2 regions of the Photobacterium sp. HL06 genome follow, and region 1 is predicted to be linked to the other one. Evidence: predicted binding sites of a transcription regulator. Region 1 holds the regulator's gene; the other holds the start of a gene.

The links. Region 1 encodes MetJ, which represses methionine synthesis genes. Its sites were predicted from a motif close to TTAGACNTNTANANGTCTAA; they were not measured.
Region 2: a site for MetJ is predicted at 6,820-6,839, ahead of metN (methionine ABC transporter ATP-binding protein MetN). Genes of this name have one in related genera too.

Annotation. Positions count from the first base shown of each region.
Region 1 covers NZ_CM183914.1:215,418-231,095, forward strand. Annotated here, with positions in the region: gene glpX (class II fructose-bisphosphatase) at 1-82, opposite strand, end outside; gene glpK (glycerol kinase GlpK) at 294-1,811, opposite strand; gene AC51G0_RS01020 (MIP/aquaporin family protein) at 1,853-2,704, opposite strand; gene zapB (cell division protein ZapB) at 3,411-3,653, shown strand; gene rraA (ribonuclease E activity regulator RraA) at 3,739-4,224, opposite strand; gene AC51G0_RS01035 (1,4-dihydroxy-2-naphthoate polyprenyltransferase) at 4,385-5,296, opposite strand; gene hslU (ATP-dependent protease ATPase subunit HslU) at 5,449-6,780, opposite strand; gene hslV (ATP-dependent protease subunit HslV) at 6,791-7,318, opposite strand; gene AC51G0_RS01050 (SPOR domain-containing protein) at 7,484-8,056, opposite strand; gene cytR (DNA-binding transcriptional regulator CytR) at 8,221-9,225, opposite strand; gene priA (primosomal protein N') at 9,400-11,601, opposite strand; gene rpmE (50S ribosomal protein L31) at 11,845-12,057, shown strand; gene AC51G0_RS01070 (malic enzyme-like NAD(P)-binding protein) at 12,370-13,620, shown strand; gene metJ (met regulon transcriptional regulator MetJ) at 13,707-14,024, opposite strand; gene AC51G0_RS01080 (O-succinylhomoserine (thiol)-lyase) at 14,210-15,379, shown strand; gene AC51G0_RS01085 (bifunctional aspartate kinase/homoserine dehydrogenase II) at 15,376-15,678, shown strand, end outside.
Region 2 covers NZ_CM183914.1:697,318-712,995, forward strand. Annotated here, with positions in the region: gene AC51G0_RS03420 (patatin-like phospholipase family protein) at 1-483, opposite strand, end outside; gene AC51G0_RS03425 (proline--tRNA ligase) at 882-2,597, opposite strand; gene tsaA (tRNA (N6-threonylcarbamoyladenosine(37)-N6)-methyltransferase TrmO) at 2,730-3,434, opposite strand; gene AC51G0_RS03435 (type B 50S ribosomal protein L31) at 3,563-3,826, shown strand; gene ykgO (type B 50S ribosomal protein L36) at 3,828-3,968, shown strand; gene AC51G0_RS03445 (MetQ/NlpA family lipoprotein) at 4,041-4,856, opposite strand; gene AC51G0_RS03450 (methionine ABC transporter permease) at 4,927-5,613, opposite strand; gene metN (methionine ABC transporter ATP-binding protein MetN) at 5,603-6,637, opposite strand; gene gmhB (D-glycero-beta-D-manno-heptose 1,7-bisphosphate 7-phosphatase) at 6,962-7,516, shown strand; gene AC51G0_RS03465 (ABC transporter permease subunit) at 7,743-8,768, shown strand; gene AC51G0_RS03470 (ABC transporter permease) at 8,773-9,813, shown strand; gene AC51G0_RS03475 (extracellular solute-binding protein) at 9,838-11,673, shown strand; gene AC51G0_RS03480 (ABC transporter ATP-binding protein) at 11,692-12,558, shown strand; gene AC51G0_RS03485 (ABC transporter ATP-binding protein) at 12,609-13,448, shown strand; rRNA gene AC51G0_RS03490 (16S ribosomal RNA) at 13,829-15,381, shown strand; tRNA gene AC51G0_RS03495 (tRNA-Ile) at 15,456-15,532, shown strand; tRNA gene AC51G0_RS03500 (tRNA-Ala) at 15,576-15,651, shown strand.

The DNA of each region.
Region 1 (15,678 bases):
CGCCACGGCCAAGCCATTTGTAGCCAGCCAGGGCTGCACCTTCGGTGACACGAGAAAATGCCATTGCTAAATCGCGTTTCATGGTTACTCCAGAAAGAAAAGAAAAAAGGCTCAATAAATTCTGGCCGCGATTCTATCACAGCTTGTAGTGAAACGTTTGCGTTAATTTATTTTCGCAGAAATGGCGGAATTTAACCGGAGTTCAAGCCAATCATTGGCTAGGCCATTTGGCCGGGGTAAAAAGAAGGCCTGCATCAGCAGGCCTTCTTAAGGGGGAACAGAGAGGGTAAAGCTTAGATGTCGTCTTCTTCGACGGCCCAGCCTTTGGCACACTCAACAGCACGCTTCCAGCCCTTGTAGCGGCGTTCACGCTTCTGCTCATCTTCACTTGGGACGAAGTTACGATCCAGTACAGCCTTGTTCATCAGTTCATCGATGCTGCCCCAGAAACCAACCGCCAGGCCGGCCAGGTAGCCAGCACCCAGTGCTGTGACTTCCGTAACCACAGGGCGGTGTACTTCTGTTGCCAGAATGTCAGATTGGAACTGCATCAGGAAGTTATTGGCAACGGCGCCGCCATCAACACGCAATGAAGCTAGGTTGATGCCAGAATCTGCCTGCATCGCATCCAGTACGTCGCGAGTCTGGTAGGCCACACTTTCCAGGGTGGCACGGATGATATGATTGGAGTTAACACCACGGGTCAGGCCGACAATTGCTCCACGTGCATACGGGTCCCAATACGGTGCGCCAAGTCCGGTAAAGGCTGGTACCACATATACGCCGTTGGCACTACCTACCTTCTCAGCAAAGTATTCTGAATCTTTGGCATCATCGAGCAGTTTCACTTCATCACGCAGCCACTGAATGGATGCGCCGCCCATAAATACCGCACCTTCGAGGGCATAAGCCACATCGCCAGTTGGTCCACAGGCCAAGGTAGTTAGCAGGCCATTGTTCGAGGTAACTTTTTCCTTGCCGGTGTTCATCAGAAGGAAACAGCCGGTGCCGTAAGTGTTCTTCGCTTGACCAGGTTGGACACACATCTGGCCAAACAGTGCAGCTTGCTGATCGCCAGCAATACCAGCAATCGGAATACGCGTACCACCTTTACCGCCGATATTGGTTTGGCCGTAGACTTCTGATGATGCTTTTACTTCTGGCATCATAGAGAGTGGGATGTCCAGCGCCTTCAGCAGCTTCTCATCCCATTGCATGCTATTGATGTTAAACACCATGGTACGGGAGGCATTGGTGTAGTCAGTGACGTGTACACGTCCCTGGGTCATTTTCCAGATCAGCCAGGTATCAACAGTTCCGAACAGTAGGTTACCGGCTTCAGCTTCCTCGCGAGCGCCTTCAACGTTATCTAGGATCCATTTGATCTTGGTGCCAGAGAAGTACGGGTCAACAACCAGGCCGGTATTTTCACGAATGTATTCTTCTAAGTCTTGCTCTTTCAGGGTCTCGCAAATGCTTGCGGTACGGCGGCACTGCCAGACAATGGCGTTGTACACTGGCTTGCCGGTGTTCTTATCCCATACGATGGTGGTTTCGCGTTGGTTGGTGATACCTATACCCGCTACCTCATCAGAACGAATCCCCGCTTTAGCTAGAACCTCAACCAATGTAGAGCTTTGGGTTGCATAGATCTCTAGAGGATCATGCTCTACCCAACCTGCTTTAGGATAGATCTGAGTGAATTCGCGTTGTGACGTACAAACAATATTGGCGTCGTGATCAAGCACAACGGCACGGGAGCTGGTGGTACCCTGATCAAGTGCAACGATGTACTTTTTCTCTGTAGTCATGATGAAAATCCTTTAGTTCTAATTATAGGGTAGAGAGTCAATTAAGCTTTTGCTGTTTCACTGTCGCTAGCGTTTTCGCGCTCTTCTGCAACTGTTTCAGTGTTGCCCGGCAGGTAGGCACCGATGGCTTTCGGGTATAGCCAGCCACCGAAACAGGCACCGCAGATTGGCGCAAGGATTGGCACAATCATATAAGGAATGTCTTTACCGCCGGTCAGTGCCATGTCGCCCCAGCCAGCCATAAAGGCAAAGAATTTAGGACCGAAATCACGGGCAGGGTTCATGGCAAAGCCTGTTAGTGGACCTAGCGAGCCGCCGATTACTGCGATTAAGATACCGATAAGCAGTGGACCCATTGCGCCGCGAGGGGCACCGTTCTTATCATCAGTAAGGGCCAAAATGGCAAACATTAATACTGCTGTTATTACAAATTCAACTGCAAAGGCACCGCTGAAAGAGAGGGCTGCATGTGGGTAGGTCGAGAAGATGCCGGCAGTTGCCAGACTTGCTTCGCTGCCACGAACGATCTGGTTAGCGGCTTCAAATTCGGTGAACAGGTTGCTGTATAGTGTGTAAATTAGAGCGGCAGTACAGAATGCGCCTAGCATTTGAGCGGCAATATAAGGAGCAACTTTGCGCTTGTCAAAACCATGGAAGAGAGCCAGGGCAATGGTCACCGCAGGGTTAATGTGGGCACCGGAGACACCTGCCGTACAATAGATAGCAATTGCCACTCCCAAGCCCCACATGATGCTGATTTCCCACTGGCCGAATTCAGCACCGGTCAGTACCAGTGCGGCAACACAGCCAACACCGAAGAAAATCAACAGCCCTGTCCCTATAAACTCAGCGATACATTCGCCAAGCAGCGTATGTTGTTTCGGAGAAGTCATTTTTCAGTCCTTTTGTCTTATGTTGTAGGGGTATTATTGTTATATCTTTTATGTGTTCTTAATGTACTCGTTTTGTTCGTAATTAAAATGTTACAGAATAAAAACTGTGCGTTCGAGCATAGAATTAGTTCGAACTCGCGCGTTCGCGCAAGCGATTGCGTTTTTTTTGAACGAGATCGAGTTTTGAACTGTGCAGTGCAATCAAGTGATTATTGGTGTGTGAGTTTTTAATGTAAAGCTTTGATTTTGAGATAAAAAATCCGACCTTGAGAAGGTCGGATGTGCCAGAGGGGCAAATTCTTGGATAACTCCAAGAGAGATACGATCAAGATAAAAATTAGCATGGCAACCCTGCATTAAAATAGAGTTAGATCGCAATTCTAAGCATTCTATTGTGCTCAATGCATGTATCTCGGAGTATTTGCTTAGTTCCTCTGCATTGTGAGGAAAAAAACAGTCCCAGCAAGGCTGACAGGGATATGAAAATCGGAGTTGGCGAGGATACTGCGTGGCTTCTAGCAGGCGGTAAGCAAAATTACCATCAGATTTGTGCAAAATTCACTCATTTGTTGCAAAGCGGTGGATTTGTAGATGCTAGAAGGCGGCAGCCCCGTTAGAATAGGGGCAACAGTAATGTAAACATGCCTGTGGGATATTACCTTAACGGTTTAAGGTGAGAAGGATAGGCTGAGATCAGGTGAACAATATGTCATTAGAAATGTTGGAAAAGCTAGAAGCCAAAGTACAAATGGCTGTTGATACAATTTCCCTGTTGCAAATGGAAATTGAAGAACTAAAAGAACAAAACGATAGCCTGTCGACTGAAGCTCAGGAGCTACGTACAGGCCGTGAAGTGCTGGAACAAGATAATGAGAAGTTACGTAATGATCACCAGGCGTGGCAGGATCGTGTACGTAACCTGCTAGGTAAGATGGATCATGTAGAATAAAAAGCAGAGCCTTTTGGCTCTGTTTTTTATCTGGATGATATTGTGCCGGTTTTTACCGGGGCTACCCTGGGATCCGGCTCCAGGATCACTCGATATCGAGTGGTTCTGGTGAAAGGATGACCCCTGTGCTGTCGGCATAGATGTGGTCTTCCGGGAGGAAGGTGACACCGCCAAAATTAACGGCAACATCTACTTCACCGATACCTTGCTGATCGGCGCCTACCGGGGTTGAAGCCATCGCTTGAATGCCGATTTCCAGCTCGTCTAGCTCATCAACATGGCGTACGCAGCCGTAGACAATTAACCCTTCCCATTCATTGCTGGCAGCAAGTTGAGCGACATCGGCATCAACCAGTGCGCGCCGCAACGAGCCCCCGCCATCGATCAGTAGTACACGGCCCACACCGGACTGTTGCAGTACCTCACGGATCAGGCCGTTATCTTCAAAGCACTTAATGGTGGTTACCTGGCCGCCAAATGAGCTGCGGCCGCCATAAGAACTGAACATTGGCTCAACAACATCGACCTGGTCGAGGTAAATATCGCATAGTTCGGACGTATTATATTCCATAAGTTCGCTTCTTCTTGTGGCAATAGAAAAGGGTTGGTTCACAGCCTGCTGAGAGATGATCCGCCGTTGGCTGCCTTATAACCTGTTGAAAGTATAACCAGTCAGTAAGGCATTGCAATAATGGCCCTCACAAAGCGGGGCCAAATTAGCAAGGACCTTACTATGACGCAGCAAGTACCACGCCGGCAGCAAACAGCAGGTTGGTGAGCAGGGCACATTTTACCATTGTGGCCATCATGGGACGCAGGGCGGCACCATCAGCAGATTGGAATACCTGTTTGCCGTGCTTAAACAATAAAGGTGCACTCAGGGCAAACAGCCAGCCAAACGGGGAGTGCAGCTCTATTGCCGCAAAGAGTGCCAGGCAGAGTATGCTGCCAGCCAGCAGAAACAAGTGGTATTTGCGCCCCCAGTCAGGCCCCATACGCACGGCCAGGGTGAGCTTACCGCATGCTCGGTCATTATCAATGTCACGTAGATTGTTGATATTTAAAACACCAACGGCGAGCAGGCCGCAGGCTGTGGCGGGCAGCATAATGATAGAATCGATCTGCCCGGCTTGTAGGTAATAGGTACCGGCAACCCCGAGCCAGCCAAAGAACATCAGTACCGAAAGATCGCCCAAACCGCGGTAGCCATAGGGTTTGTTACCCACGGTATAGGCGATAGAGGCGGCAATTGCCATCAGGCCAAGCAGCATAAAGCCAAACATATCCTGAAGATTATTACAGGCGATAAAGATCAGGCTCAGCCCACTGAATATGGTCAGAATAATATTGAGGATCATAGCGTTGCGCATCGCCGCTGGCGTTACCAGGCCGGATTGAATGGCACGCTGCGGGCCAAGGCGGTGTTCGTTGTCCGTGCCTTTGACGGCATCACCATAGTCGTTGGCCAGATTTGACAGGATCTGGAGTAGGAGCGCGGTCAGCAGGGCCAGGCCTGCGACTAAAGCAGAAAAACTTCCTTGCCATCCTGCGACTGCACTACCACATACAATAGATGCGATGGCCAATGGCAAGGTTTTGGGTCTTGCAGCATCGAGCCAGATTGCGAGTGAAGATGAATTCATAGTGTGCTTATTTCGGGATCAGTCGAAGAGGTATTATGGCGTAAACACAGAGATGGGCAACTTTATCGCGATAATGTTTGTTCAAGAACAAAAAAACGGTACCCAAGGGCACCGTTTCGATAGTTGGTATAGGTTAAATTGATGACTGAGGCTTAAAGGATAAAGCGGCTCAAATCTTCATCTTCAACCAGCTCGCCGAGGCGTTCGTTGACATAAGCCTCATCAATGATCAGCTTATCGCCTGATTTCTCGGTGGCATCAAAAGAAAGCTCTTCCATCAGGCGTTCCATGACCGTGTGCAGGCGGCGGGCACCGATATTTTCGGTACGCTCGTTAACCTGCCAGGCTGCATCGGCCAGCTTGTTGATCCCGTCTTCGGTGAATTCGATATCGACAGATTCCGTTGCCATCAGCGCTTGGTACTGTTCAGTCAGCGATGCGTTCGGCTCGGTAAGAATACGCTTGAAGTCGCTGCTGGTTAGGGGTTCCAGCTCAACACGGATCGGTAGGCGGCCCTGCAATTCAGGGATCAGATCAGACGGTTTCGCTACCTGGAATGCACCTGATGCAACAAAGAGGATATGGTCAGTTTTTACCATCCCGTGCTTGGTTGATACTGTGCTGCCTTCTACCAATGGTAGCAAGTCACGCTGAACCCCTTCGCGAGACACATCAGGGCCGGATGATTCACCGCGTTTGCAGATTTTGTCGATTTCGTCGAGGAACACGATGCCGTTGTTTTCAACTGCAAAGATTGCCTGCTCTTTCAGCTCTTCCTGGTTAACCAGTTTCGCCGCTTCTTCCTCCGTTGCCGCCTTCATTGCGTCTTTGATTTTCATCTTGCGCTTTTTGGTGGTGTTGCCAGCAAGGTTTTGGAACATGCCCTGGAGCTGGTTGGTCATGTCTTCCATACCCGGAGGAGCCATGATCTCGACACCCATCTGCGGTGCTGCCACTTCGATTTCGATCTCTTTGTCGTCCAGCTTGCCTTCACGCAGTTTTTTGCGGAAAGACTGGCGAGCCGTTGAGCTGCTATCTGCTTCTTCGTTCTGGCCCCAGGCATCACGTGCCGGTGGTAGCAGAATATCTAAAATACGGTCTTCGGCCAGCTCTTCAGCGCGGAAACGGACTTTTTCCATTGCCTGCTGATGGGTCATTTTCACCGCGACATCTGTTAGATCACGGATGATGGTTTCTACTTCTTTACCGACGTAGCCCACTTCGGTGAATTTGGTCGCTTCAACCTTGATAAATGGCGCGTTTGCCAGTTTGGCCAGGCGACGGGCAATTTCAGTCTTGCCGACACCTGTTGGGCCAATCATCAGGATGTTTTTTGGGGTTACCTCAACACGCAGCTCTTCAGGAAGCTGCATGCGGCGCCAGCGGTTACGCAGGGCAATCGCCACAGCGCGCTTGGCGTTGTCTTGACCGATAATATGACGATCAAGCTCATGAACGATTTCGCGAGGAGTCATCTCAGACATTACGGCTTCCTTACTTGGTATCAAGCTCTTCGATTGTATGGTGGTGGTTGGTGAAGACGCAGATATCACCAGCAATGTTCAGTGACTTTTCCGCTATTTCACGGGCGCTAAGATCCGTGTTCTCAAGCAGGGCAGTCGCTGCGGCCTGAGCAAAGTTACCACCGGAGCCGATAGCAATCAGATCATGTTCTGGCTGCACCACATCACCGTTACCTGTGATGATCAACGAGCCGGTTTCATCGGCAACAGCCAATAGGGCCTCTAGCTTGCGTAGCATACGATCGGTACGCCAGTCTTTGGCCAGTTCCACCGCTGACTTGAGAAGGTGGCCTTGGTGCATTTCCAGCTTGCGCTCGAAACGCTCGAATAGGGTGAAGGCATCAGCCGTGCCGCCGGCAAAGCCTGCAAGAACTTTGTTGTTGTATAAACGGCGCACTTTGCGAGCGTTACCTTTCATAACGGTATTGCCCAGGGAAACCTGACCATCACCAGCGATAACGACTTTACCGTTTCGACGTACAGATACGATAGTTGTCACGGTTTTACCTCTTTGATTCTCTCCGGCCTGTGCCGGTATCGGTATTATTGTTTATCTGGGGATGAGGATTTATTTTTTCAAGGTATCACTCGCGGAAAAAGAAAAGGATGCGATTGCATCCTTTTCTTTTTCTGTGTCGTTAGCCGATGGCTCGGGACCGTAGGTTTATTCCCAGAACCAGATCGCACAAGGTTCGATACCGGCCCGGCGCAGCATGTTGCGGTCACTCTCGGCTTTGCGTTTTTGCGGATAAGGGCCAAGGATCACCCGATACCAGTTGCCTTTTTCACCCTGGCTGATCTTGATCTGGCTGGTCAGCCCCTGGAAAGCGATCATGGCCTTGCGTTGTTCGGCCTGGTCTTGGCTGCGGTAGGCACCACACTGCATCAGGTATGGGCGGCTAGGCTGCTGCTCTTGCTTGGTTTCAACCTGGACTTCCTTGTTTTCCAGCTCTTCAATATAACGCCACTTTTCTTCCGGCTTTGGCGGCAGGGATTTTTCCTGTGGCTTAACCTTAGGTTTTGGCTGTGGCTTGGGTACGGGTTTTGGTTGAACGGTTTCAGGCTCGGGAGCCGGGCTTGTTGACAGAAAAAACAGGCCATAACCGAGTGCACTGACAAGGCACAGCGCAATGAATGCCCATTTGATCGGGAAGCCACCGGTAGGTGGGGCTTTACGAGTGTTGCGAGCTGGCTTTTTGGGCGAGCGTCCGCGCTTTACATAATCTTTGGTGGCCACAGTAAGGATAAACACAACGGGAATAACAATTCTCGCTATGTTACAAAGTTGCGCTGGAGCTGACTAGTGTCGTGATCAGATCTGGAGGAAATGGTTGCACTAAATTAAGTGAATTTTGTGAGCTTATACCCAAATCATAAGCTCACTGAAAGGGGGCTTGTGGATTAATTTGCTGGTGGTGCGGCACTTTCGCGGATCACCAGCTTGGCATCGAGTAGGCGAGACCCTGACGAGATATCTTTGCCCTTGAGGATCTCAAGTAACATTAACATCGATTGGCGGCCAATTTCGTAGCGCGGCTGGGAAACCGTTGTTAGCGGTGGATCGCAGTATTCGGCAAACTGAATGTCATCGAAACCGACAATCGATATATCTTGTGGCACCCGGAAGCCTAAACGCTTGGCCTGCTGCATGGCACCGATAGCCATGACGTCGCTGTGGCTCAGCAAGGCGGTTGGCGGCTCAGGCAATGACAACAGCGCTGTTACGGCGCGGGCTCCGGCAGCAAAGGTAAAATCCCCTTTGACGGTATAGGCCGGGTTCAGCTCGACGCCGGCACGGCGAAGTGCCTGCTGGTAGCCTTGTGAGCGGAACTGGCATAGTGCTGCCGTATCCGGGCCGGAAATCTGAGCAATACGTTTGTGGCCCATCTGGGTCAGGTAGTTGACCGCTTCAAATGCTGCCGTGAGGTTGTCGATATGCACCGTTGGCAGTTCGAGTTCCGGGGCAAACTCACAGGCCATGACCATTGGCGGCAGGTTTTTTTGTTCCGGCTTGCTAACATCAAACGGCAGATCGGTACCGAGTAGCAACATACCGTCTGCCTGCTTGGTAAAGACCAGGTTGACGAATGAGTTCTCGCGGGTTTTTTGCTGCCCGCTGTCACCGAGCAGTACCAGGTAGCCATGCTCCATGGCGGCTTCCTCGATACCCCGGATGATCTCTGTAAAGTAAGGATCACAGATATCCGGCACGATAGTGACAATGGTTTTTGATTCGTTGCGACGAAGATTTCTAGCCAGTGAATTTGGGGAATAGCCAGCATCCATGACGGCTTGCTCAACCTTTTTCCGGGTTGAGGCCGACACTTTTTCCGGGTTCATCAAGGCACGGGAGACCGTGGCTGTTGAGACGCCGGCGAGCTGGGCAACATCCTTCATTGTCGCCATATTTGCAGTTCCTCTCTATATTATATTTCTCTCATAATTGCCGGAGGATCATAGCCAAACCGGGCAGATACCTATACCAGCGAGCCTATTATTGTAGGCGCTCTGCTGGGGATTAAACATGCTCAAAATAGCATAAATTACATTCAAGGTGTGACGTGTGTCGCATTGTTCATTTTAAGTTAAATCCTGTGGTTCGACATCCATCGACCACCTGACTTTTCGTGCCAGGGGGAGCAACTGGATGGCCGGTTTGGCGATCACTAGCATTCGCTGCAGGGTTTTGCGATCCGGAGCCTGGACCAGTAACTGCCAGCGATAGCGGCCAGCACGACGTGATAGCGGGGCGGGGTTGGGGCCCATGACCAGGGTATCCTGGTTATACAGCGGGCTGGATTCGAAAATGCCGCGAACTTGCTGTAAAAACTGCTCAACCTGGTCACTACTGTTTGCTTCTGCGCGGAACAGGGTCAAATAAGTGTAGGGCGGCAAAAAGGCCTGCTTGCGCTCGTTGAGGGCGCTGATGGCGAACTGATCATAACCTTTATGCAACAAAGCCTGGAGCAAGGCATGTTCAGGATGATGGGTCTGCAAGACAACCTCGCCGGGTTTGCTAGCCCTGCCTGCCCGCCCGGCTACCTGGACGAATAACTGGGCCAGGCGCTCGGATGCCCGGAAGTCATTACTGAACAGGGCACTGTCGACATCGATCAGGCTGACCAGGGTGACATCCGGGAAGTGGTGTCCCTTGGCCAGCATCTGGGTGCCGATTAGGATCTGGTATTCATTGTTTTTGATCGCTTCAAGGTAGTTTTCCAGGCTGCCTTTGCGGCGGGTACTGTCGCGGTCAATCCGCACGGTTTTGTACTCGGGGAACAGGGTCGCTAGCTGTTGTTCCAGTTGCTCGGTACCGACCCCGACGGCATTGAGCTGGGTCGAGCCGCAATTGCCGCATTGCGGCATCACCGGGCGCTGGGTAGCGCAGTGGTGACAGCGCAGTTCTCCTGATTGCTGGTGGAAGGTGTAGTAAGCATCACAGCGCTTGCATTCAGCCAGCCAGCCGCACTCGTGGCAGATGATGGCTGGTGAATAGCCGCGGCGGTTGAGAAACAGCATCACCTGGTTACCGGCTTCGAGGTGCTTGCGCATCCGGGCTATCAATGGCGCAGAGAGTCCGGCTTCAAGGTAGAGGCCTTTGACATCCAGTACCCCGTGTCGGGCCAGCTGGGCGTTGCCCGCCCGGCGGGTGAGCGTCAGGTGGTGGTATTTTCCGGTTCTGGCATTGTGCAGGCTTTCCAGTGCCGGTGTGGCCGAGCCTAGGATCACCGGGATATCTTCCCGGTTGGCCCGCATGACAGCCAGATCCCGGGCGTGGTAGCGCAGGCTGTCCTGCTGTTTGTAGGAGGCATCATGCTCTTCGTCGACAATGATGATACCGAGGTTGCGAAATGGCGTGAACAGCGCAGAACGGGTGCCAATAATGATCCCCGCCTGGTTATCGCGCCCAGCCAGCCAGGAAGACAACCGTTCGGTGTCATTGAGGCCCGAGTGGACTGTTTCCAGCGGTACATTGAAACGGCGGCGGAAGCGGTTGATGGTTTGCGGGGTCAGGCCGATCTCCGGCACCAGGATCAATGCCTGCTTACCGGCCGCCAGTACGGGCTCGAGCAGGTTAAGGTAGACTTCGGTTTTACCCGAGCCGGTCACCCCTTCGAGCAGGTAGCAGCCAAACGCCGGGTTGGCATTGATGGTAGCGACCGCCAATGCCTGCTCGTCATTGAGCTTTGGCTTTTCTTCGGTGATGGCAAAATCGCGTTGCCAGTCAACGGTACTTGGCTGTTCTTCAGTCGCTTCAATCCAGCCTTTGTCGCACAGGGTTTTCAAGGTTGCCGAACTGACTTCATCGGCCAGCAGGCTCTCGTGACTGGTCTTGCCATGACGCAAGGTGTTGAGTACCTGGGCTTGGCGCGGAGCACGGCTTAGCGAAGCCAGTGGCTGATCGCGGCCGGTTTCCGTGAGTTGCCACATTTTCAGGCTGGCAGGTGAGGCTGCACGGCCTTTGCGCAATAACGTCGGCATGGCATTGGCTAGGGTGTCGCCGAGCGGATACTGGTAATAACTACTGGCCCAGGTGAGCAGGCCAAACAATGGCGGCTGCCACAGAGGCTCGTTGTCGAGGACGGCATTGATGGCTTTAAGCTGATTGAGCGGGAAATCCGATTGATCGGTGATTGCCATAACGAGGCCGACCAACTGCTGGCGACCAAAGGGGACCCGTACCCGGCCACCGATAACGGGGGAGTGGTCAGGCTTGATCAGATAATCGAACTGTTTATCCAAGGGGACAGGAAGGGCCACTCGGGCAATGTTGGGCGTCATAACAAACCGCATAATCCGCATATACTAAGATAAGGAAGTGTACATTGCCCGGCAGCGGGCGGCAAAGCGGTGAAAAAAGGAGCGCATTGGTTGATCTGGACGACGCGATTGATTACTATACGTCGCCTAATTTATCGTATTGGCGTCAGCTTGCTGGCAGCCAGACGTTATACTGTTATTAACGCGTGTGGTGCCCGGCTTTGGATCGGGAGAGCGACACGGCCTTAGCTTTGAGGTTATCCCATGAAACAAGGTATTCACCCAGAATACACAGCAGTGAACGCTAAATGTTCTTGCGGCAACACTTTCGTATTTAACTCTACTATGGGTAAAGACATCAACCTTGATGTATGCGACAAGTGCCACCCTTTCTACACAGGTAAGCAGCGTCAGGTTAACACTGGCGGCCGTATCGACAAGTTCAACAAGCGTTTCGGTGCGCTTTCTAGCAAGTAATTGCCAGATGAATTCCGAAAAAGGGATGCGCAAGCATCCCTTTTTTTATCTGCAGGTAATGATTGATACGCTTTTCACCATTTAGCATTTTCTCCTTTATACTCTTTCCTTTCTGAACGCTTTGCGCATCAAGTAGCACGTTTCCTACCCATTTTTCTGTTGTTGGATCATAAATACGCTATACCTGAGTATTCAGGTGGGGATTTATTGGCTCGACCAGCGTTGCTGAGCTAGGATTTTGTATCGCTATAGAATATGATCTACCTCCCAATACCGTACTGAACATCATTTTCATTCAGGATCAAGACCACTATGTCTGAAGATTTTCGCCAACAAGCACTTCACTATCACGCATACCCTGTACCAGGTAAAACCGAAATTTCACTCACCAAACCGGCTAATACGGTTGAAGATCTTGCTTTGGCTTACAGCCCTGGTGTCGCAGAGCCTGTGCGAGAGATCGCGCAAAACGCTGAAAACGTTTATAAGTACACTGGTAAAGGCAACATGGTTGCCGTGATCACCAACGGTACTGCAATCCTGGGCCTAGGTAACCTTGGTCCTCTGGCTTCTAAGCCGGTTATGGAAGGTAAATCGCTACTATTCAAGCGTTTTGCCGGTTTGGACTCTATCGATATTGAAGTGAAGCACCGTTCCATTGATGAGTTTGTTGATACGGTGGCAAACATTGCTGATACGTTTGGTGGTATTAACCTGGAAGATATCAAGGCACCTGATTGTTTTGAAATTGAAAAGCGCCTGATTGAGCGTTGCGCGATCCCTGTTTTCCACGATGATCAGCATGGTACAGCCATCGTAACAGCTGCGGGAATGCTGAATGCCCTTGAGATCCAGGGTAAAGACATCAGCGAGTCGGTGATTGTCTGCCTAGGGGCTGGCGCTGCAGCTGTCGCTTGTATGGAGCTGCTGATCAAATGTGGCGCCCAGCGTGAGAAAATCTACATGCTGGACCGCAAAGGTGTGATCCATACCCGTCGTGATGACATCAATGAATATAAGCAGCTGTTTGCTAACAATACTGACAAGCGTACGCTGGAAGATGTGATCGAAGGAGCTGATATCTTTGTCGGTGTTTCAGGTCCTAACCTACTGACCCCGGAAGCGCTTGGACTAATGGCAGATAAGCCTGTGGTATTTGCCTGTTCGAACCCGGATCCTGAAATTAAGCCTGAGCTGGCCCACGCAGTACGTGATGATCTGATCATGGGTACAGGCCGTTCTGACTACCCGAACCAGGTTAACAATGTGATTTGTTTCCCGTTCATTTTCCGTGGTGCACTGGATGTTCGTGCTAGCGAAATTAATGATGACATGAAACTGGCGGCCGTTCACGCGATCCGTGAACTGGCAAAAGAGCCGGTGCCGACTGAAGTTGTGACTGCTGCGGGTGCCGACAAGTTGGAATTCGGTGCTGATTACATCATTCCGAAGCCAATGGATCCTCGCTTGCTTCCTCGTGTTGCCAAAGCGGTTGCCCAGGCGGCGGTTGATTCAGGTGTGGCACAGATTGAGATGCCTATCGGTTATATGGATGACAAATAAGCCATCGCATATTTGAGATACTGAAAAACCAGCCTCCGGGCTGGTTTTTTTATGTCTGAAAGTGGCAGGCTATAGAAAGGCGAGCTTTACTCGTTGATGTCTTCGTATTTAATGCCCATTTCTTCCATCAGCTCTTTGGCTTCTGCCGGCAGGTCATCCGGGCGATCTTTCCGGATGTCATCGTCAGTCGGCAGCGGCTGGCCGGTGTAGGCATGCAGGAATGCTTCACACAACAGTTCACTGTTGGTTGCGTGACGCAGGTTGTTAACCTGACGGCGGGTACGCTCGTCAGTCAGGATTTTGAGTACCTTTAATGGAATCGAAACGGTGATTTTCTTTACTTGTTCGTTTTTCTTACCGTGCTCCGCATATGGGCTAATGTATTCGCCATTCCACTCTGCCATTTTTTACCTTCTCAGCGATGTTGGATTCAATAAATATAATATGGGGGAATTTTAGCGGGATTTACTGCCATAAGCAAAGACATATAGACGTCTAGAAGTGTTGACGTCCCTGTTGATTGTGGTTAATGTTGGTGATTAAAAGTTATTCGAAAGCAGGGCTTGCCCCCCAGACAAGGAAAGTAATTATGAGTGACAAGAAGCTTGCCACCGTCGCCGTTCGTACCGGTATTGAATCAGATACTCAGCATAATGCTGTTGTTCCGCCTATTTATCTGACCTCGACCTATAGCTTCCCACAACTGGGTGAGCTTCCTCAATATGATTATTCACGTTCTGGCAACCCGACCCGAAATATGCTTGCTGATGCCTTGTCTGAGCTAGAAGGGGGAGCGGGCGGTGTCGTCACCAGTTGTGGTACGGCAGCCATTAACTTGTTGGCTTCCGCGCTGCTGGGGCCGGAAGATTTAGTGATTGCCCCGCATGATTGCTATGGCGGAACCTACCGCCTGTTCAACACTCGGGCAGGAAAAGGTGACTTCAGGGTCGAATTTATCGATCAGGCTGATCCGGCAACACTGGCAGCGGCCCTGGCGAAAAAGCCCAAGCTGGTGTGGGTTGAAACCCCGTCGAACCCTCTGCTCCGGGTCGTTGATGTGGCCGAATTGTGCGAAAAAGCCAAGCAAGTTGGTGCCTTGGTGGCGGTTGATAACACCTTCCTGTCGCCAATTTTGCAGCAACCGATAGCCCTGGGGGCTGATTTTGTTGTCCACTCGACCACCAAATACATCAACGGTCATTCTGATGTGGTGGGCGGGGTGCTGATTTCCCAAGATGCTGAGCAGGCCGAGAATATCGCCTGGTGGGCAAACTGTATTGGGGCGACTGGTGCACCGTTTGATGCCTACCTGACGTTGCGCGGGCTGCGTACGCTGGCTCCGCGAATGAAAATGCACGAGGAAAATAGCGCTCAGGTACTGGCCTATTTGCAGACCCAGCCATTGGTTGGCCAGATATACCACCCGAGCCAGCCCGAGCATCCCGGTCATGAGATAGCCATTAAACAGCAAAAAGGATTTGGCTCTATGCTCAGTTTTGAGCTGGCCGGCAGCTATCGCCAGCTAGAGGTGTTTGTCGCCGGATTGAGTTGTTTTTCACTGGCGGAATCCCTAGGGGGGACGGAAAGTCTGATAGCCCACCCGGCGAGTATGACCCATCGCGCGATGTCTGATGAAGCGCAGGCAGAAGCCGGGATCAAGCCGTCATTACTGCGCCTCTCGGTAGGCCTTGAAGACCCAAGCGATCTGATTGCCGATTTAGATCAGGCCTTCAATAAAGCCGCGGAGGTAACCGAATGAGCCAACCTGTTCAACGTCAGCTACATAAATTTGGTGGCAGCAGCCTGGCCGATCCTGATTGCTACCGCCGGGTGGCGGAAATATTGCAGGAACATTCCAACAGCGATGATCTGATTGTCGTTTCAGCGGCAGGCAAAACCACCAATAGCCTGATCTCCTGGGTCGAGCTGCTAGGCAAGGATGGCCGCCAGGCCCATGAAGCCCTGCAGGAACTGCGTTGTTTTCAGCAGGAGCTGATTAGCGAGCTCTTAACCGGTACAGAGGCTGATGAGCTGCAGACCCAGCTCCACCTTGAGCTC
Region 2 (15,678 bases), 480 kb from region 1:
GAAACTGACGGACTGACCGCTTTTGTAGCTGGAAACGGTGATCGAGATCCCGTGCAGGTTTCCTGCGAGGATTTGTTTTTCCAACCGTTCGTAGTTATTGACCTGATTCAATAGCTGGCGAAGCGGACGGTTATTTAGCAGGCCGAACGGTGGGCGTTCATGGTGATCGGCTTGCAGGCGAGCAAGCCATTGGTTGGCAAGGTAGCTTGTCATTCCATATGAGCTGGCACTGAACACTCGGCGACTATGAAGGTGGGCCCAAATCCACTCCAATTTTTTGACACCTAGCCGAAAACAGGACGCATAACTGGCGATAGAGGTAACATTGATAGCGCCGGCAGAAGTACCGGAATAGATACTGAACGGGCTGTGGTGTACGCGCGGGTACCACTCGGCAATGGCTTTCAACACCCCCACCTGATAGGCAGCACGCGCTCCGCCGCCAGATAATAATAAGCTGATTTTTGGCTTATCCTTTGCCATTCAAGCACTTCTCTATTTCCCTTATTACCCTAACTATATACCCAAACGACTCCAAGATGCAGGATTCAGAGTGACTTCAGCAAGTTCAGTTCAAGGAAAATGATGTTAGGAATGGTGGCCCATTTCAACATTATTTGACATAGAAATGAGCTTGCTGGGTCACTCCCAAAGGGCGAGCTGACTGGGCTGGAATACTGCGTTGCTGGTTCTTGACGTAGAGCAACTATGTCTTCAAACCCGCGCCTTGCCTACCAGCCCAGTCATTCTCGCTGGAACGAGCATCTTGGAGTGGTTTGGGTATTTACCTAAAGCTGTTGAAAATGCGCGCTTTGGGGCTTCTTCTGGAAATAAAAAAGCCTCCACGAGGGAGGCTTTTAATTGTGAGTTTCTGGTAGAAATTAAGCCAGTTTCTGCTTAATGAACTCAACCATGTCAGCAACAGCAACACTTTCTTTGGTGCCGGCGCGACGGTCTTTATATTCCATTTCGCCATTTTCCAGGCTGCGGTTACCGATAACGACTGTGTGCGGGATACCGATTAGCTCATGATCTGCAAACATCACACCCGGGCGCTCTTTACGGTCATCGAAGAGTACTTCGATACCAGCAGCACTCAGCTCAGCGTATAGCTTTTCAGCCGCTTCTTTAACTTCTGCCGATTTCGCCATGTTCATCGGTACAATAGAAACCTGGAACGGTGCGATAGCATCTGGCCAGATAATACCGTTGTCATCATTGTTCTGCTCAATGGCAGCGGCAACAACGCGGGTACAGCCAATACCGTAACAACCCATTTCCATGATGGTGTTTTTACCATCAGGGCCAAGAACTGTAGCGTTCATTGACTTAGAGTAGTTGTTACCTAGCTGGAAGATGTGGCCCACTTCGATACCGCGTTTAAGCAGTAGGGTACCTTGGCCGCATGGGCTTGGATCACCTTCAACCACGTTACGTAGATCTTCCACCTGGCCGAGTTCAACGTCACGACCCCAGTTGATACCGAAGTAGTGTTTGTCGTCGATGTTGGCACCGGCGCCGAAGTCACTCATTACCGCCACAGAGCGGTCAACAATGAATGGTACTGGTAGGTTTACCGGGCCAAGAGAACCTGGACCTGCGTCAACAAGTGCACGAATTTCTTCTTCGGTTGCGAACTCAAGTGGCGCTGCAACACAAGATAGGTTCTCAGCCTTGATTTCGTTCAGCTCGTGATCACCACGGATGATCAGTGCAACCAGATCTGCTTCAACCTCGTCAGAGGCTTTAACAAACAGTGTCTTGACTGTTTTCTCGATAGCGATACCGTGCTGTTCAACTAGCTCTGCGATAGTTTTTGCATTCGGCGTATCAACCAGCGTCATCTCTGCAGTTGGTGCAGTCAGCTCAGTAGCTGGCGCTAGGGCTTCTGCTTTCTCAATGTTTGCCGCGTAGTCAGAGTCAGTCGAGAAGGCAATTAAGTCTTCGCCGCTTTCTGCCAGGACGTGGAATTCGTGAGAGCCGCTGCCACCGATAGAACCTGTGTCAGCCAGTACTGGACGGAAATCCAGGCCCATGCGGCTGAAGACGTTGCAGTAGGCCTGGTGCATGGTTTCGTACGTTTCTACCAGGCTTTCTTTGTCCAGGTGGAATGAGTATGCATCTTTCATGATGAACTCACGTGAACGCATTACACCAAAGCGTGGGCGAACTTCGTCTCGGAATTTAGTCTGGATCTGGTACAGGTTCAGAGGAAGCTGCTTGTAAGATTTCACTTCATTGCGAACCATGTCCGTGATCACTTCTTCGTGAGTCGGACCTAGTACAAACGGTCGGTCGTGACGGTCAGCGATACGTAGTAGCTCGGGGCCAAATTTGTCCCAGCGACCTGTTTCTTCCCAAAGTTCAGAGGGCTGAACTACGGGCATTAACGTTTCGACTGCACCGGCATTGTTCATTTCTTCACGAACAATGTTTTCGACCTTACGCAGAACACGCAGACCTGTAGGTAGCCAGGTATAAAGACCTGAAGCCAGCTTACGGATCATACCTGCACGTAGCATCAGCTGGTGGCTGATAACTTCTGCGTCGTTTGGAGTCTCCTTCAGCGTTGAAAGAAGATATTTACTGGTACGCATTGATGGTATCCGTTGGTTGATATGAATTAGATAAGTGATGGGGACATCCCCAGCCGCTCAAAGAGGCGGTAACCGTATATACTACCAGCCATTTGGCTGTTCGCCAAAAGGAACAGGCAGACGCGTAATTTTTTATTTTGCCACCGGCTTGTCCAAAGCGGTGACGGTCACTTTCTGGTTATCGACGGTGAACTTTACATTGTAGTCGAATAAGTGGACAGCGTACTCCTTGCTGTCGGGCTTGCCTTTTTTATAGGCTGGCCGGGGATCTTGTGCCAATACCTCTTCAATCACGGCCCGTTGCCTTGCTAACTGGCGGCCTGTCAGCTGTGACTCTGCCTTGTCGGTGAAGAACACCTTTAAGGTATTGGGCTCCTCGTTTGCAAACCCTCCCGAGGCCAGTGGCAGGCTGTCGGAGTAAGGGATATAGGGTTTGATATCGACAATCGGGGTGCCGTCGACCAGATCAACTCCGCCTAGCTCGATAATCACATCGCTGCCTTCCTGGCGGAGCCCTTTGAATTCAACCGCCGACATACCAATACCATTGGGACGGAATGTGGCCCGGCTGGCAAACACCCCAATCCGCTCATTGCCACCTAAGCGTGGAGGGCGGACAGTAGGGCGCCATCCGGCTTCAAGGTTTTGGTCAAATAAAAATAACAGCCAGAGGTGGCTGAACTGCTCAAGGCCCCGTACGGCTTCGAGGGCATTGGCTTCTCCCTGCAAGATGATTTCCGAGCGTGCGCTGGGGACCAAGCCTGGCTGGCGCGGCACGGCAAATTTCTCTTTATAGGGGGATCGAATAATGCCCACGGGCTCAATTTGATAGGTCATCGGAAATAGTGCCTCTGTTGGTTTGACGCAGAAAATACCATAAAAATGCAAACGAAAACTTGATGAGAATGATTATCAAGTGTTATGTTATAACATAGCCTTTAAGGTGATTTGTTGAGGTTCAGAAAATGAAACCAGGTATCCATCCTGAATACCGTACCGTGGTGTTCCATGACACCAGTGTTGATAAATATTTCCTGGTAGGTTCGACGTTGAAAACCGATCGGACTATTACCTGGGAGGATGGCAAGGAATACCCTTATTTCACCCTGGATGTCTCGTCTGCGTCACATCCGTTTTATACCGGCAAGCAGCGGGTGGTTAGCGCTGAGGGACAGATGGCTAATTTCAGCCGTCGTTTTGGTCAGTTTGGCAGAAAGAAAGGAAAGTAAGATGAAAGTACTGAGCTCGCTGAAAAGCGCCAAGAGCCGTCACCGTGACTGCCAGGTAGTGAAACGCCGCGGACGCGTGTATGTGATTTGCAAGTCAACCCCCCGCTTCAAGGCGGTACAGGGCCGGGTAAAAAAGAAATAATAGTTTTACGGTAAACAAAAGCCCCTCAACGGAGGGGCTTGCTGCTTAATAAGGGAGCTGAAGGTTTGGTGATTACCAGCCTTTAACCACGCCACCTTGGAAGATATCTTGCGCTGCTGTGTACACAGCATCAGATTGGTAGGCCTTAACAAACGTTTGTACGTTTTCAGCATTCACGTTGTCTTCACGGGCAACAATTAAGTTAACGTACGGTGATTCTTTGTCTTCAACAAACACACCGTCACGCTCAGGCGTCAGATTGATGCTGCTGGCGTAAGTTGTGTTGATGATCGCAAGCTGAACATCGTCAAGGGAGCGTGGTAGCTGTGCAGCTTCCAGTTCAACAATTTTCAGGTTCTTAGGGCTGTCAACAATATCCAGTACGGTTGCTGTTAGGCCTGCGCCTTCTTTTAGCTTCAGCAAACCTTGTTGCTCTAGCAGTAGCAGTGAACGGCCAAGGTTGGTTGGATCGTTTGGCACTGCAATCTGGTCGCCATCTTTCAGCTCGTCGATTGATTTGATTTTACTTGAGTAAGCGGCAATCGGATAGACAAAGGTGTTTCCGGCAACGGCAAACTTGTAACCACGGTCAGTAACTTGCTGATCGAGGTAGGGCTTGTGCTGGAAGGCATTAATATCAATAGAGCCTTCTTCCAGTGCCGCATTGGGTGAGACATAGTCGGTGAAGGTGATTAGCTCAACATCGAGACCATACTTATCCTTGGCTTCCTTGGCGGCAACTTCTGCCACCTGGGCTTCTGCACCCGCCATAACCCCAATTTTAATCTTGCTGTTATCGACCGCGGTTTCTTTTTCACCACAACCAGTTAAAACAAGTGCTGATGCCAGGCCTGCAACGGCAAAAATATTCTTAAGATTAAACGCCATGTAACTTCTCCTTAAAGCGGGGGTTTTCCGTAATACTAGATGGTAATTATTAGTTAATGTTTTTTTCTGCTTAGCGGTGATCGGCTCGTTTGACCAAATGGTCACCGACCGATTGAATGATTTGGACCAGGACGACCAGCATGACCACGGTGATCATCATGACGGTGCCGTCGAAGCGTTGGTAGCCATAGCGGATACCGACATCACCCAGGCCGCCACCGCCAACTGTGCCGGCCATCGCCGAGTAGCTGACCAGGGTCACCAAGGTAATTGTGACCGCATTGATGATGCCCGGCAGTGCTTCGGGAAGTAGTACCTTGTTGATGATCTGGCGTGGGGTAGCCCCCATAGCCTGGGCCGCTTCAACCAAGCCGGTCGGTACTTCCAGCAGGGCTCCTTCAACCAGGCGGGCAATAAAAGGAATTGCGCCGACAGTGAGCGGGACGATTGCCGCAGCCGTGCCGATAGAGCTGCCAACGACAAAACGGGTAAACGGGATGATGGCAACCAGTAAGATAATGAACGGGATGGAACGGCCGATATTGGTGACGGTACCCAGTACTTTATTCAGCGCCTTGTTTTCCAGCAAACCATTATCTTTGGTGAGGTGAAGGGCAACCCCGGCAGGAATACCGATGGCAAAGCCAATCAGGCCAGAGGCAAATACCATCACCAGCGTTTCACCAAGTGCATCAATCAGCAAGTAGGTCAGGCGTTCGTTGGTCAGCCACCAGTTAGCAATAGACTCAAGCAACATAACCCAATACCTCTACATTAACTTTGTGATCACGAAGGAAGGCAACGGCCTGTTCTGCTGCTTGTTCGGTACCAAAGAACTCGGCCAGCATCAGGCCGAATTTCACACCACCGGCATAGTCCATATCGGAGCTTAGGATGCTGATATCAATGTTGAATTCTCGGGCTACCTGGCTGATCAGCGGGGCATCAACCGATGCGCCGGTGAACTCAAGGCGTACCAACGGATAACTGTTATCAACGCGCTGCTCGACAAGCCGCGCTTTATAATCTTCAGGAATGGATAAATCCATTGTCGAACGGATGAAATCACGTGCCAGCTCGGTTTTTGGATGGGCGAAAATTTCACCTACCGGCCCTTTTTCTACCAGCTCGCCATCACCGATGATTGCGACTTCCGCACAGATGCTTTTCACCACGTCCATTTCGTGGGTGATCAACAAGATAGTCAGGTTCAGCTTGCGGTTGATCTTTTTTAGTAGCTCAAGGATTGATTGGGTGGTGGCCGGATCCAAGGCACTGGTCGCTTCATCGCACAGCAGAACTTTAGGTTCAGAAGCCAGTGCTCGGGCAATAGCCACACGCTGCTTTTGGCCGCCACTGAGGTTTGACGGGTAGGACTCGCTTTTATCGGCCAGTCCAACTAACTGTAATAGCTCATTGACCTTGGTCTTGATATCAGACTTCGTTGTGCCCGCGAGTTCAAGTGGCAGGGCAATGTTGTCGAACACGGTACGGGACGACAGCAGGTTGAAGTGCTGGAAGATCATGCCAATCTTGCGGCGGGCAAGCGTCAGCTCCTGGTTGGAAAGCTGGGTTAGGTCGATGCCATCAACGATAACGTGACCATTGGTTGGTTTTTCCAGCAGATTGACGCAACGGATCAGGGTACTTTTCCCCGCACCGGAAGAGCCAATTACGCCGAAGATGGTGCCTTGCTCAATGGACAGATTGATATCACGCAGCGCGTTGATTTCCTTCTCCCCCTGATAGAACACTTTATTTACTCTATTTATTTCTATCATCGAACTTCCTGAACCGTATACCTGCTGCCAAGGCAAATTTTACAAGGGTAAAAGCTTGTAAATACTGGTATATCGTAATGCTATTTGTTGTATTTACATTGTCATTGTTTTGTGCGAAAAGTGTTTATTAATCGCATCTGTTGTTGATGCTAGGGTGTCTAGACGTCTAAGTCAATAGATATTTTTACGTCTAGACGTCCAAATGGCTTTGTGGCCATTTGCGAATAGTCATGACTGGGCAACGGCGGATTGTGATAAACAGATGAATCCCTGCTGAAGCCATGCCATAATTTGCCTTAATATATATAGACAGAGGGCTGACTTTTGGCCAAACCAGCAGTTTTTATCGATCGTGATGGCGTGATCAACGTCGATCATGGTTATGTTCATACCGTCGATGACTTTGAATACGTAGAAGGCGTCTTTGAAGCGTGCAAAAAATTCAAGGAAATGGGGTATCTGCTTGTTCTGGTAACCAACCAGGCGGGGATTGCCCGAGGTATGTACACAGAAGATGAATTCCTGACCCTGACAGAATGGATGGACTGGAATTTTGTCGATAATGGTGTTGAGTTTGACGGCATCTATTATTGCCCGCATCATCCTAAAGAAGGCAAGGGTGATTATCTGCAAGATTGTGAATGCCGCAAGCCAAAGCCAGGGATGTTCATCTCTGCCCGTGATTTTTTGAAAATCGATATGGCCAATTCGGTGATGATTGGTGATAAGACCGATGACATGAAAGCGGCCGGTGCTGCTGAAGTGGGTACCAAAGTATTGGTGCGCACCGGTAAGCCTGTGACTGAAGAAGGCGAAGCCCTGGCGAGTGTGGTACTTGACAGTGTCGCCGATGTTCCGGGTTGGTTGGCATCTCGCTAATTTTATACTTCGAACCACTCCCAAACGGTTCCTGAACGGTTCCCGAACAGTTCCCGAACAATAAAGGTCGCATAGCGGCCTTTTTTAATACCTGTATTTCCCCGGGCAGAGCATAGTTTGCCCAGTTCACTGCCTTGATTAAAAAGCTGAAATCTTTTCTTGCTGCTATCTTTTAATTACTTGGAATATTTATTGATAGGAAGCCAGACAGGGAGTTAGTCGATACATGCTGTCGTACTTTTTGCATCGCATGGCCTTGGTTATACCGACTTTTCTTGGCATTACCGTGCTGATTTTTGCGATTACCCGCTTGGTCCCCGGGGGGCCTGTCGAGCGAATGCTGGCGAATATGCAGTTCCAGGGCGAGGGGGCTGCTGCGATGACAGCGGCGGGCGGCAGCTCTGCACTATCCGACGATCAGCTCGCCCAGCTGAATGCATTTTATGGCCTGGACAAACCGGTTCATCAAGCTTATTGGGAATGGCTGAGCAAGCTGATCCGCCTTGATCTCGGTGAATCGACACGCTACTACGAGCCGGTGACAGAGATGATTGCGGAACGGCTTCCCGTCTCGCTGTTTTACGGTGGAATGACTTTTTTCATTAGCTATTTCATCTCAATCCCATTGGGGTATTACAAGGCGGTTAAGCACGGCTCGGCCTTTGATTCTGGCTCTTCCATTCTTATTTTTGTTGGCTATGCCTTGCCCGGTTATGTGGTCGGCGTACTGCTTATTACATTATTCAGCTATCACCTGGAATGGTTTCCAATGGGGGGCTTTGTTGGTGAGGATTTTGAAGATTATGAAACCTTCTCTGAAAAAATCACGGATCTTTTCTGGCACGCTGTACTCCCCCTGATCTGCTATTTGATTGGTGATTTCGCTACCCTGACAATGACGATGAAGAACAACCTGATGGAAAACCTGTCGTCAGACTACATTCGAACGGCCATTGCAAAGGGGCTGCCTTTTCGCTCTGCAGTTCGTCGGCATGCGCTTCGCAACAGCTTGATCCCGATAGCGAGTCATTTCGGCAACTCATTGCTGTTCTTTATGACGGGCTCTTTTCTGATTGAGGTTATCTTTAATATCGACGGGATTGGCTTGCTGGGGTACGAGTCGATCATGCAGCGTGATTATCCCGTTGTGATGGGGATTGTTGCCATTAATGCGGCGATGTTGATGATCGGGAATATCTTATCGGATATCTGTGTGGCGTTGGTTGATCCCCGGGTGCGGTTTGGAGTGTGAACGGATGACACTGAATCCCTTAACCATCAAAAAAATAAAGCGCTTCAAAGCGATCAGGCGTGGATACTGGTCCTTTGTCATGTTGTCTTTGCTGCTGGTGTTATCTCTGTTTGCCGAACTGCTGATAAACAGTAAAGCGCTGGTGGTTAAGTACAATGGAAGCTATAGCTTTCCTGTTTTCAGTAATGTGAAGGCAGGTACTGACTTTGGCTTTAGCTACAGCAATGAACCCGACTATCAAGCGATGAGCCAGCTGTTTTCAGCGCAAGGGAAGGGTAATTTCGTCATTATGCCGATAGTGCCATGGGATCCGTTCGAACAGGATTTTAGTGGCGACTACCCACCGACAGCGCCAAGCGTTGAAGATAAGCATTATCTGGGCACCGATGTGATAGGCCGCGATATCCTTGCCCGCCTAGTTTACGGTTTTAGAACGGCGATGGGGTTTGCTCTGCTCACGATGGTGATTTCCTATGCCATAGGAACCGCTGTTGGCTGTGCGATGGGTTTCTTTGGTGGCAAATTCGACTTATTGGTGCAGCGTTTCATTGAAGTGTGGTCAATGGTGCCGTTTTTGTACGTCATTATGATCCTAGTCTCTATTACCCAGCCGACTTTCACGCTGTTTGTTGCTATTAATGTACTGTTTGGCTGGATGGGGATGACCTGGTACATGCGCACGATGACCTATAAAGAGTCAGCCCGTGAGTATGTCATGGCAGCCAAAGCCCTTGGCGCATCAACATCCAGGATCATTTTTCATCATATTCTTCCCAATACCATGGTGATGATCGTGACGCTGGCCCCGTTTACTATTGCCGCCAATATTACCGCACTAACGGCGCTGGATTACCTGGGGCTCGGATTAATGCCGCCGACTCCAAGTTGGGGAGAGCTGTTGCAGCAGGGGAAATCTAATTTAGATTCCCCCTGGATCGTTACCTCTGTGGTAACGGCTATCGTACTAGTCTTAATCATGGTGACATTTATTGGCGAAGCTATTCGGGCGGCTTTCGATCCGAAGAAGTTCACTCGCTACATTTAATTTCTGCTAACACAGGATGTGAAAATGGATAAGAGTCTAAAGCTTGCCGTATTGTCAGTGATCTTGGGGTTAAGCGGTATCGCCAATGCGAGTACGTTGCCTAAAGGGCTGGAGTGGGTTTCTAATATGAATGAACCCTTATTTGCATCCGAACAGGCTAAACGAGGCGGTACGTTCCGCTCTTTTATGGCGAGCTTCCCGCAAACATTGCGAAGTGTCGGCCCAGACGCCAATTCAGGCCTGCGACATTATTTTATGGATGGTACGCCTAAGTTGGCAGCAAGGCACCCCAACACCGGCAAATGGATTCCCCAGCTCGCTGAGGCCTGGGCATTTGGAGATGACTTTAAAACGGTCTATTTCAAATTAAATGCCAACGCAAAGTGGTCTGATGGTGAGCCTATTACAGCTGATGACTACTTGTTTATGCTGAAATACTACCGCTCGAAAGACATCATTGATCCTTGGTATAACGACTTTTTCACCAATTCTATCGATACGGTGATTAAGTATGATGAGCATACGATTGCCATTGTTGCCAAAACAGCTAAAAGTAATGATGAGCTAATGGTGATGGTTAATTTACCCAGTAACGGCCTGCAACCCCGCCCTGAACATTTCTTTAAGCCAAGTACGGATAATAATAAGGATGGCATCGATGATAATTTCGTTCGCAAATATAATTTTAAGAGTGAGCCGACGGCGGGGGCCTATTTCCTTGATAGTGTAAAAAAAGGGAAAAGCGTTACCTTTAAACACGTAGGTGAGGACTGGTGGGGCTATGAAAACCGCTATTATCAGAATCGTTACAACGTAGATAAAATTCGGCTTCGGGTGATCCGTGACAATGATATTGCTCGCAAGCATTTTGAAAAAGGGGATTTAGATACGTTTGCCTTAGTGTTGCCGCAGCTCTGGCATGACAAATCCAATAGCCAACCTTACCAGAAAGGGTACATTCATAAATTCTGGGGCTACAACCAAGTTACTCAAGGGGCTGGTGGAGTGTGGATTAATACGGCCAAACCTTTGCTGGATAACCTCGACATCCGAAAAGGGCTGACTTATGCGACTGATTTTGACGGTATGATTAAAAATGTCCTGCGGGGGGATTATGTCCGCAAGCCACACGGGCTGGGCTTTGGGCATGGTGATTATGACCGCGCGGATAACAAGGCACCAGAGTTCAATCCTGAATTGGCCGCGCAATATTTTGCCAAAGCGGGTTTCGATACCATTGGTGCCGATGGTATTCGTGTTAATAAACAGGGGCAGAGGCTAAGTTTTGCTGTCACTTACGGCTACCAAGTTTGGTCACCGCGTATTGCCTATCTTAAAGAGCAAGCAAAGCAGGCAGGTCTGGATCTGACGTTAAACCTCGTTGATGGCTCTGCTGCCTTTAAATATATTCTGGAGAAAAAACACGACCTCGCCTTTTTGAATATGGGAGGTGGGGAGATCCCCGCCTACTGGGAGTATTTACATTCAAAGAATGTGAAACCTCAAACTAACAACCACACCAATTACAGCTCGCCGGCACTGGATATCCAAATTGAAGCATTCAAAGCCGAGTTTGATGTGACCAAGCGGTATCAGATATCTCATACGATCCAGAAGATGGTCACGGATGCCCATATTATTGTGCCAGGCTATATGGTTCCCTATACCCGAGAAGCCCATTGGCGATGGGTTAAATACCCCACTCCAGGGATGACAAAGAAAACAGAGTCAATCTTCTACCCGGTGGAACTGGGTACTTTTTGGATTGATGTAAACATCAAGAAAGAAACTAAAGCTGCAATGAAGAAAGGCCGGGCTTTCGAGCCTGTCACGATCATCGATGACACTTATAAGCTGTAATGCAGCAAGGGGAAGTATATGTCTTCTGATGTGGTTTTAAGTGTCCTTGATCTTGAAACGGAATTCATGACTGATGATGGTGTTGTGAAGATCCTTCACGGCGTGAGTTTTGATGTGAGAAAGGGGCGAACCCTTGGTCTTGTTGGTGAGTCTGGTTGTGGAAAAAGCGTCACTGCGCTGTCCATACTGGGGCTACTACCCAAGCCCTATGGTTATATTACCCGAGGACAAGTCTTATACCGGGGAACTGATCTGGTAAGGCTTCCGGCGACAGAAATGTATGCCATGCGGGGAAATTGTATCTCCATTATTTTTCAGGATCCGATGACCGCGTTAAATCCGGTACATTCTGTCGGCAGGCAACTAAACGAAGTACTGGAGCTTCACCGTCCCGAGTTGAGTAAAAAAGAAAGGTTAGCCTATTCATTAGAGATGCTGACCAAGGTCCGTATTCCGATGCCGGCTAAAAGGCTGAAAGAGTACCCGCACAATTTATCGGGTGGGATGAGACAGCGTGTCATGATAGCGATGGCGTTGGCCTGCAAGCCTGACATACTCATTTGTGACGAGCCAACCACAGCACTGGATGTCACCGTACAAGCCCAGATCCTTGATCTTATGATTGAATTACAAGAAGAGACCGGAATGGCAATGCTCTTCATTACTCACGATTTAGGGGTGGTGGCTGAGATTTGTGATGATGTTGCAGTGATGTACGGCGGGAAGGTAGTGGAATATGCAGATGTTTATGACTTGTTTGACCATCCACAGCATCCATATACCGAGCGGCTGATGGGATTGATGCCCAGCTTGGATAATGAGCCAAAGCAGCCAATAGAAATTAAACCTCTTAATACGGCATTGTTTCCGGAATTCAAAGGATAGTCTTCGCCAGAGCGCAGGGGATAGCTGCTCGGTAAATCAAGGATACAGTTATGGACGAAATTCTTCGTATAGAGCATCTCAAGCAATACTTTGTCTCCGGGAAAGGCATTTTTAAAAAGGGCTATGCTATCAAAGCCGTTGACGGTGTTTCGTTTTCGGTAGCAAGAGGGGAAACCTTGGGTTTGGTTGGAGAGTCTGGCTGCGGAAAAAGTACGCTAGGCCGAACGATCCTCAAGTTATATGAGCCTACAGACGGCAAGATCTACTTTGAGGGTAAAGACATCACGGAGCTTTCGCCTAAAAAAATGCGGGCACTGCGTAAAGAAATGCAGATTGTATTCCAAGATCCCATGGAGTCACTCAATCAACGTCATACCGTTGGTATGATTTTGGAAGAGCCTTTCATCATCCATAAAATAGGCACGCCTGAAGAGCGTAAAGAGTGGGTAAAGGAGTTGCTATTTAAGGTAGAGCTACCTGAGGACGCAATCCTCCGTTACCCCCATGAATTTTCTGGAGGGCAGCGCCAGCGTATTGGTATTGCCCGTGCGATTGCGTTAAAGCCCAAATTACTCATCTGTGATGAGTCTGTTTCGGCGTTGGATGTGTCAGTACAGGCGCAGATATTGAATTTATTGCTTCAGCTACAAAAAGAAATGGATTTAGCGATGATCTTTATCTCCCATGATTTGTCAGTGGTGAAGCACATCTCGGATCGAGTGGCAGTAATGTATTTTGGTAAAATCGTTGAACTCGGCTTGGTTAAGGACATCTATGAATCGCCACAAGCCGATTACACCAAAACGCTGCTAGCCGCGATACCGGTTACCCACCCAAGGGATCGTTTAAGAAAAAAGCCCAGGTCGATGACTGAATATGTTGCCTGCTGATAAAGAAGCACGAATGCGGTGCTTCTTCTGCTTTCAAAATGGGCTATTTCCCCTCTCCTGGCTAAAGTTTGTTCGGTTGATCTGTTGTGTGACGTTTTTTTTAAAATCGGCCTTGCCAATGCGATCGAACTCTCTATAATGCGACCTCACTGACACGGAGCACGGCAACTTAGCCGGTGACGAATCAGTTTGTTCTTTAACAATTTGACCATGCAATCTGTGTGGGCACTCGTGAAATGATTAGTCAAAAGATTTATCAATGAACTGAGTGACCAAAACGATAGAAATATCGGCACAGTCAATTCGAATATCACAACTAGCTTCTAGTTGTTGATGTTCAATCAGTATTCATTGAGCCGGTCGAAAGACCAACAAAACTTTAATTGAAGAGTTTGATCATGGCTCAGATTGAACGCTGGCGGCAGGCCTAACACATGCAAGTCGAGCGGCAGCGACTTAACTGAACCTTCGGGGGATGTTAAGGGCGGCGAGCGGCGGACGGGTGAGTAATGCCTGGGAATATGCCTTAGTGTGGGGGATAACTATTGGAAACGATAGCTAATACCGCATAATGCCTACGGGCCAAAGAGGGGGACCTTCGGGCCTCTCGCGCTAAGATTAGCCCAGGTGGGATTAGCTAGTTGGTGGGGTAACGGCTCACCAAGGCAACGATCCCTAGCTGGTCTGAGAGGATGATCAGCCACACTGGAACTGAGACACGGTCCAGACTCCTACGGGAGGCAGCAGTGGGGAATATTGCACAATGGGGGAAACCCTGATGCAGCCATGCCGCGTGTATGAAGAAGGCCTTCGGGTTGTAAAGTACTTTCAGTCGTGAGGAAGGGTGTGTAGTTAATAGCTGCATGCCTTGACGTTAGCGACAGAAGAAGCACCGGCTAACTCCGTGCCAGCAGCCGCGGTAATACGGAGGGTGCGAGCGTTAATCGGAATTACTGGGCGTAAAGCGCATGCAGGCGGTCTGTTAAGCAAGATGTGAAAGCCCGGGGCTCAACCTCGGAACAGCATTTTGAACTGGCAGACTAGAGTCTTGTAGAGGGGGGTAGAATTTCAGGTGTAGCGGTGAAATGCGTAGAGATCTGAAGGAATACCGGTGGCGAAGGCGGCCCCCTGGACAAAGACTGACGCTCAGATGCGAAAGCGTGGGGAGCAAACAGGATTAGATACCCTGGTAGTCCACGCCGTAAACGATGTCTACTTGGAGGTTGTGGCCTTGAGCCGTGGCTTTCGGAGCTAACGCGTTAAGTAGACCGCCTGGGGAGTACGGTCGCAAGATTAAAACTCAAATGAATTGACGGGGGCCCGCACAAGCGGTGGAGCATGTGGTTTAATTCGATGCAACGCGAAGAACCTTACCTACTCTTGACATCCAGAGAAGTTACCAGAGATGGTTTCGTGCCTTCGGGAACTCTGAGACAGGTGCTGCATGGCTGTCGTCAGCTCGTGTTGTGAAATGTTGGGTTAAGTCCCGCAACGAGCGCAACCCCTATCCTTGTTTGCCAGCGCGTAATGGCGGGAACTCCAGGGAGACTGCCGGTGATAAACCGGAGGAAGGTGGGGACGACGTCAAGTCATCATGGCCCTTACGAGTAGGGCTACACACGTGCTACAATGGCGTATACAGAGGGCTGCCAACCAGCGATGGTGAGCGAATCCCACAAAGTACGTCGTAGTCCGGATTGGAGTCTGCAACTCGACTCCATGAAGTCGGAATCGCTAGTAATCGTAGATCAGAATGCTACGGTGAATACGTTCCCGGGCCTTGTACACACCGCCCGTCACACCATGGGAGTGGGCTGCACCAGAAGTAGATAGCTTAACCTTCGGGAGGGCGTTTACCACGGTGTGGTTCATGACTGGGGTGAAGTCGTAACAAGGTAGCCCTAGGGGAACCTGGGGCTGGATCACCTCCTTACCTAAAGACTTGCTGTTTTATGCAGTGTCCACACAGATTGCCTGGTTAAAATGTAAAAGAACGTGAAAAGACTTGGGTCTGTAGCTCAGGTGGTTAGAGCGCACCCCTGATAAGGGTGAGGTCGGTGGTTCAAGTCCACTCAGACCCACCACTTTCTTCCCAAAGAAAGTGTGTGACAGTCTTTTTAATACGTTGGGGCTATAGCTCAGCTGGGAGAGCGCCTGCCTTGCACGCAGGAGGTCTGCGGTTCGATCCCGCATAGCTCCACCACTCTTTAAACGTACTTCTCTTGAAAGA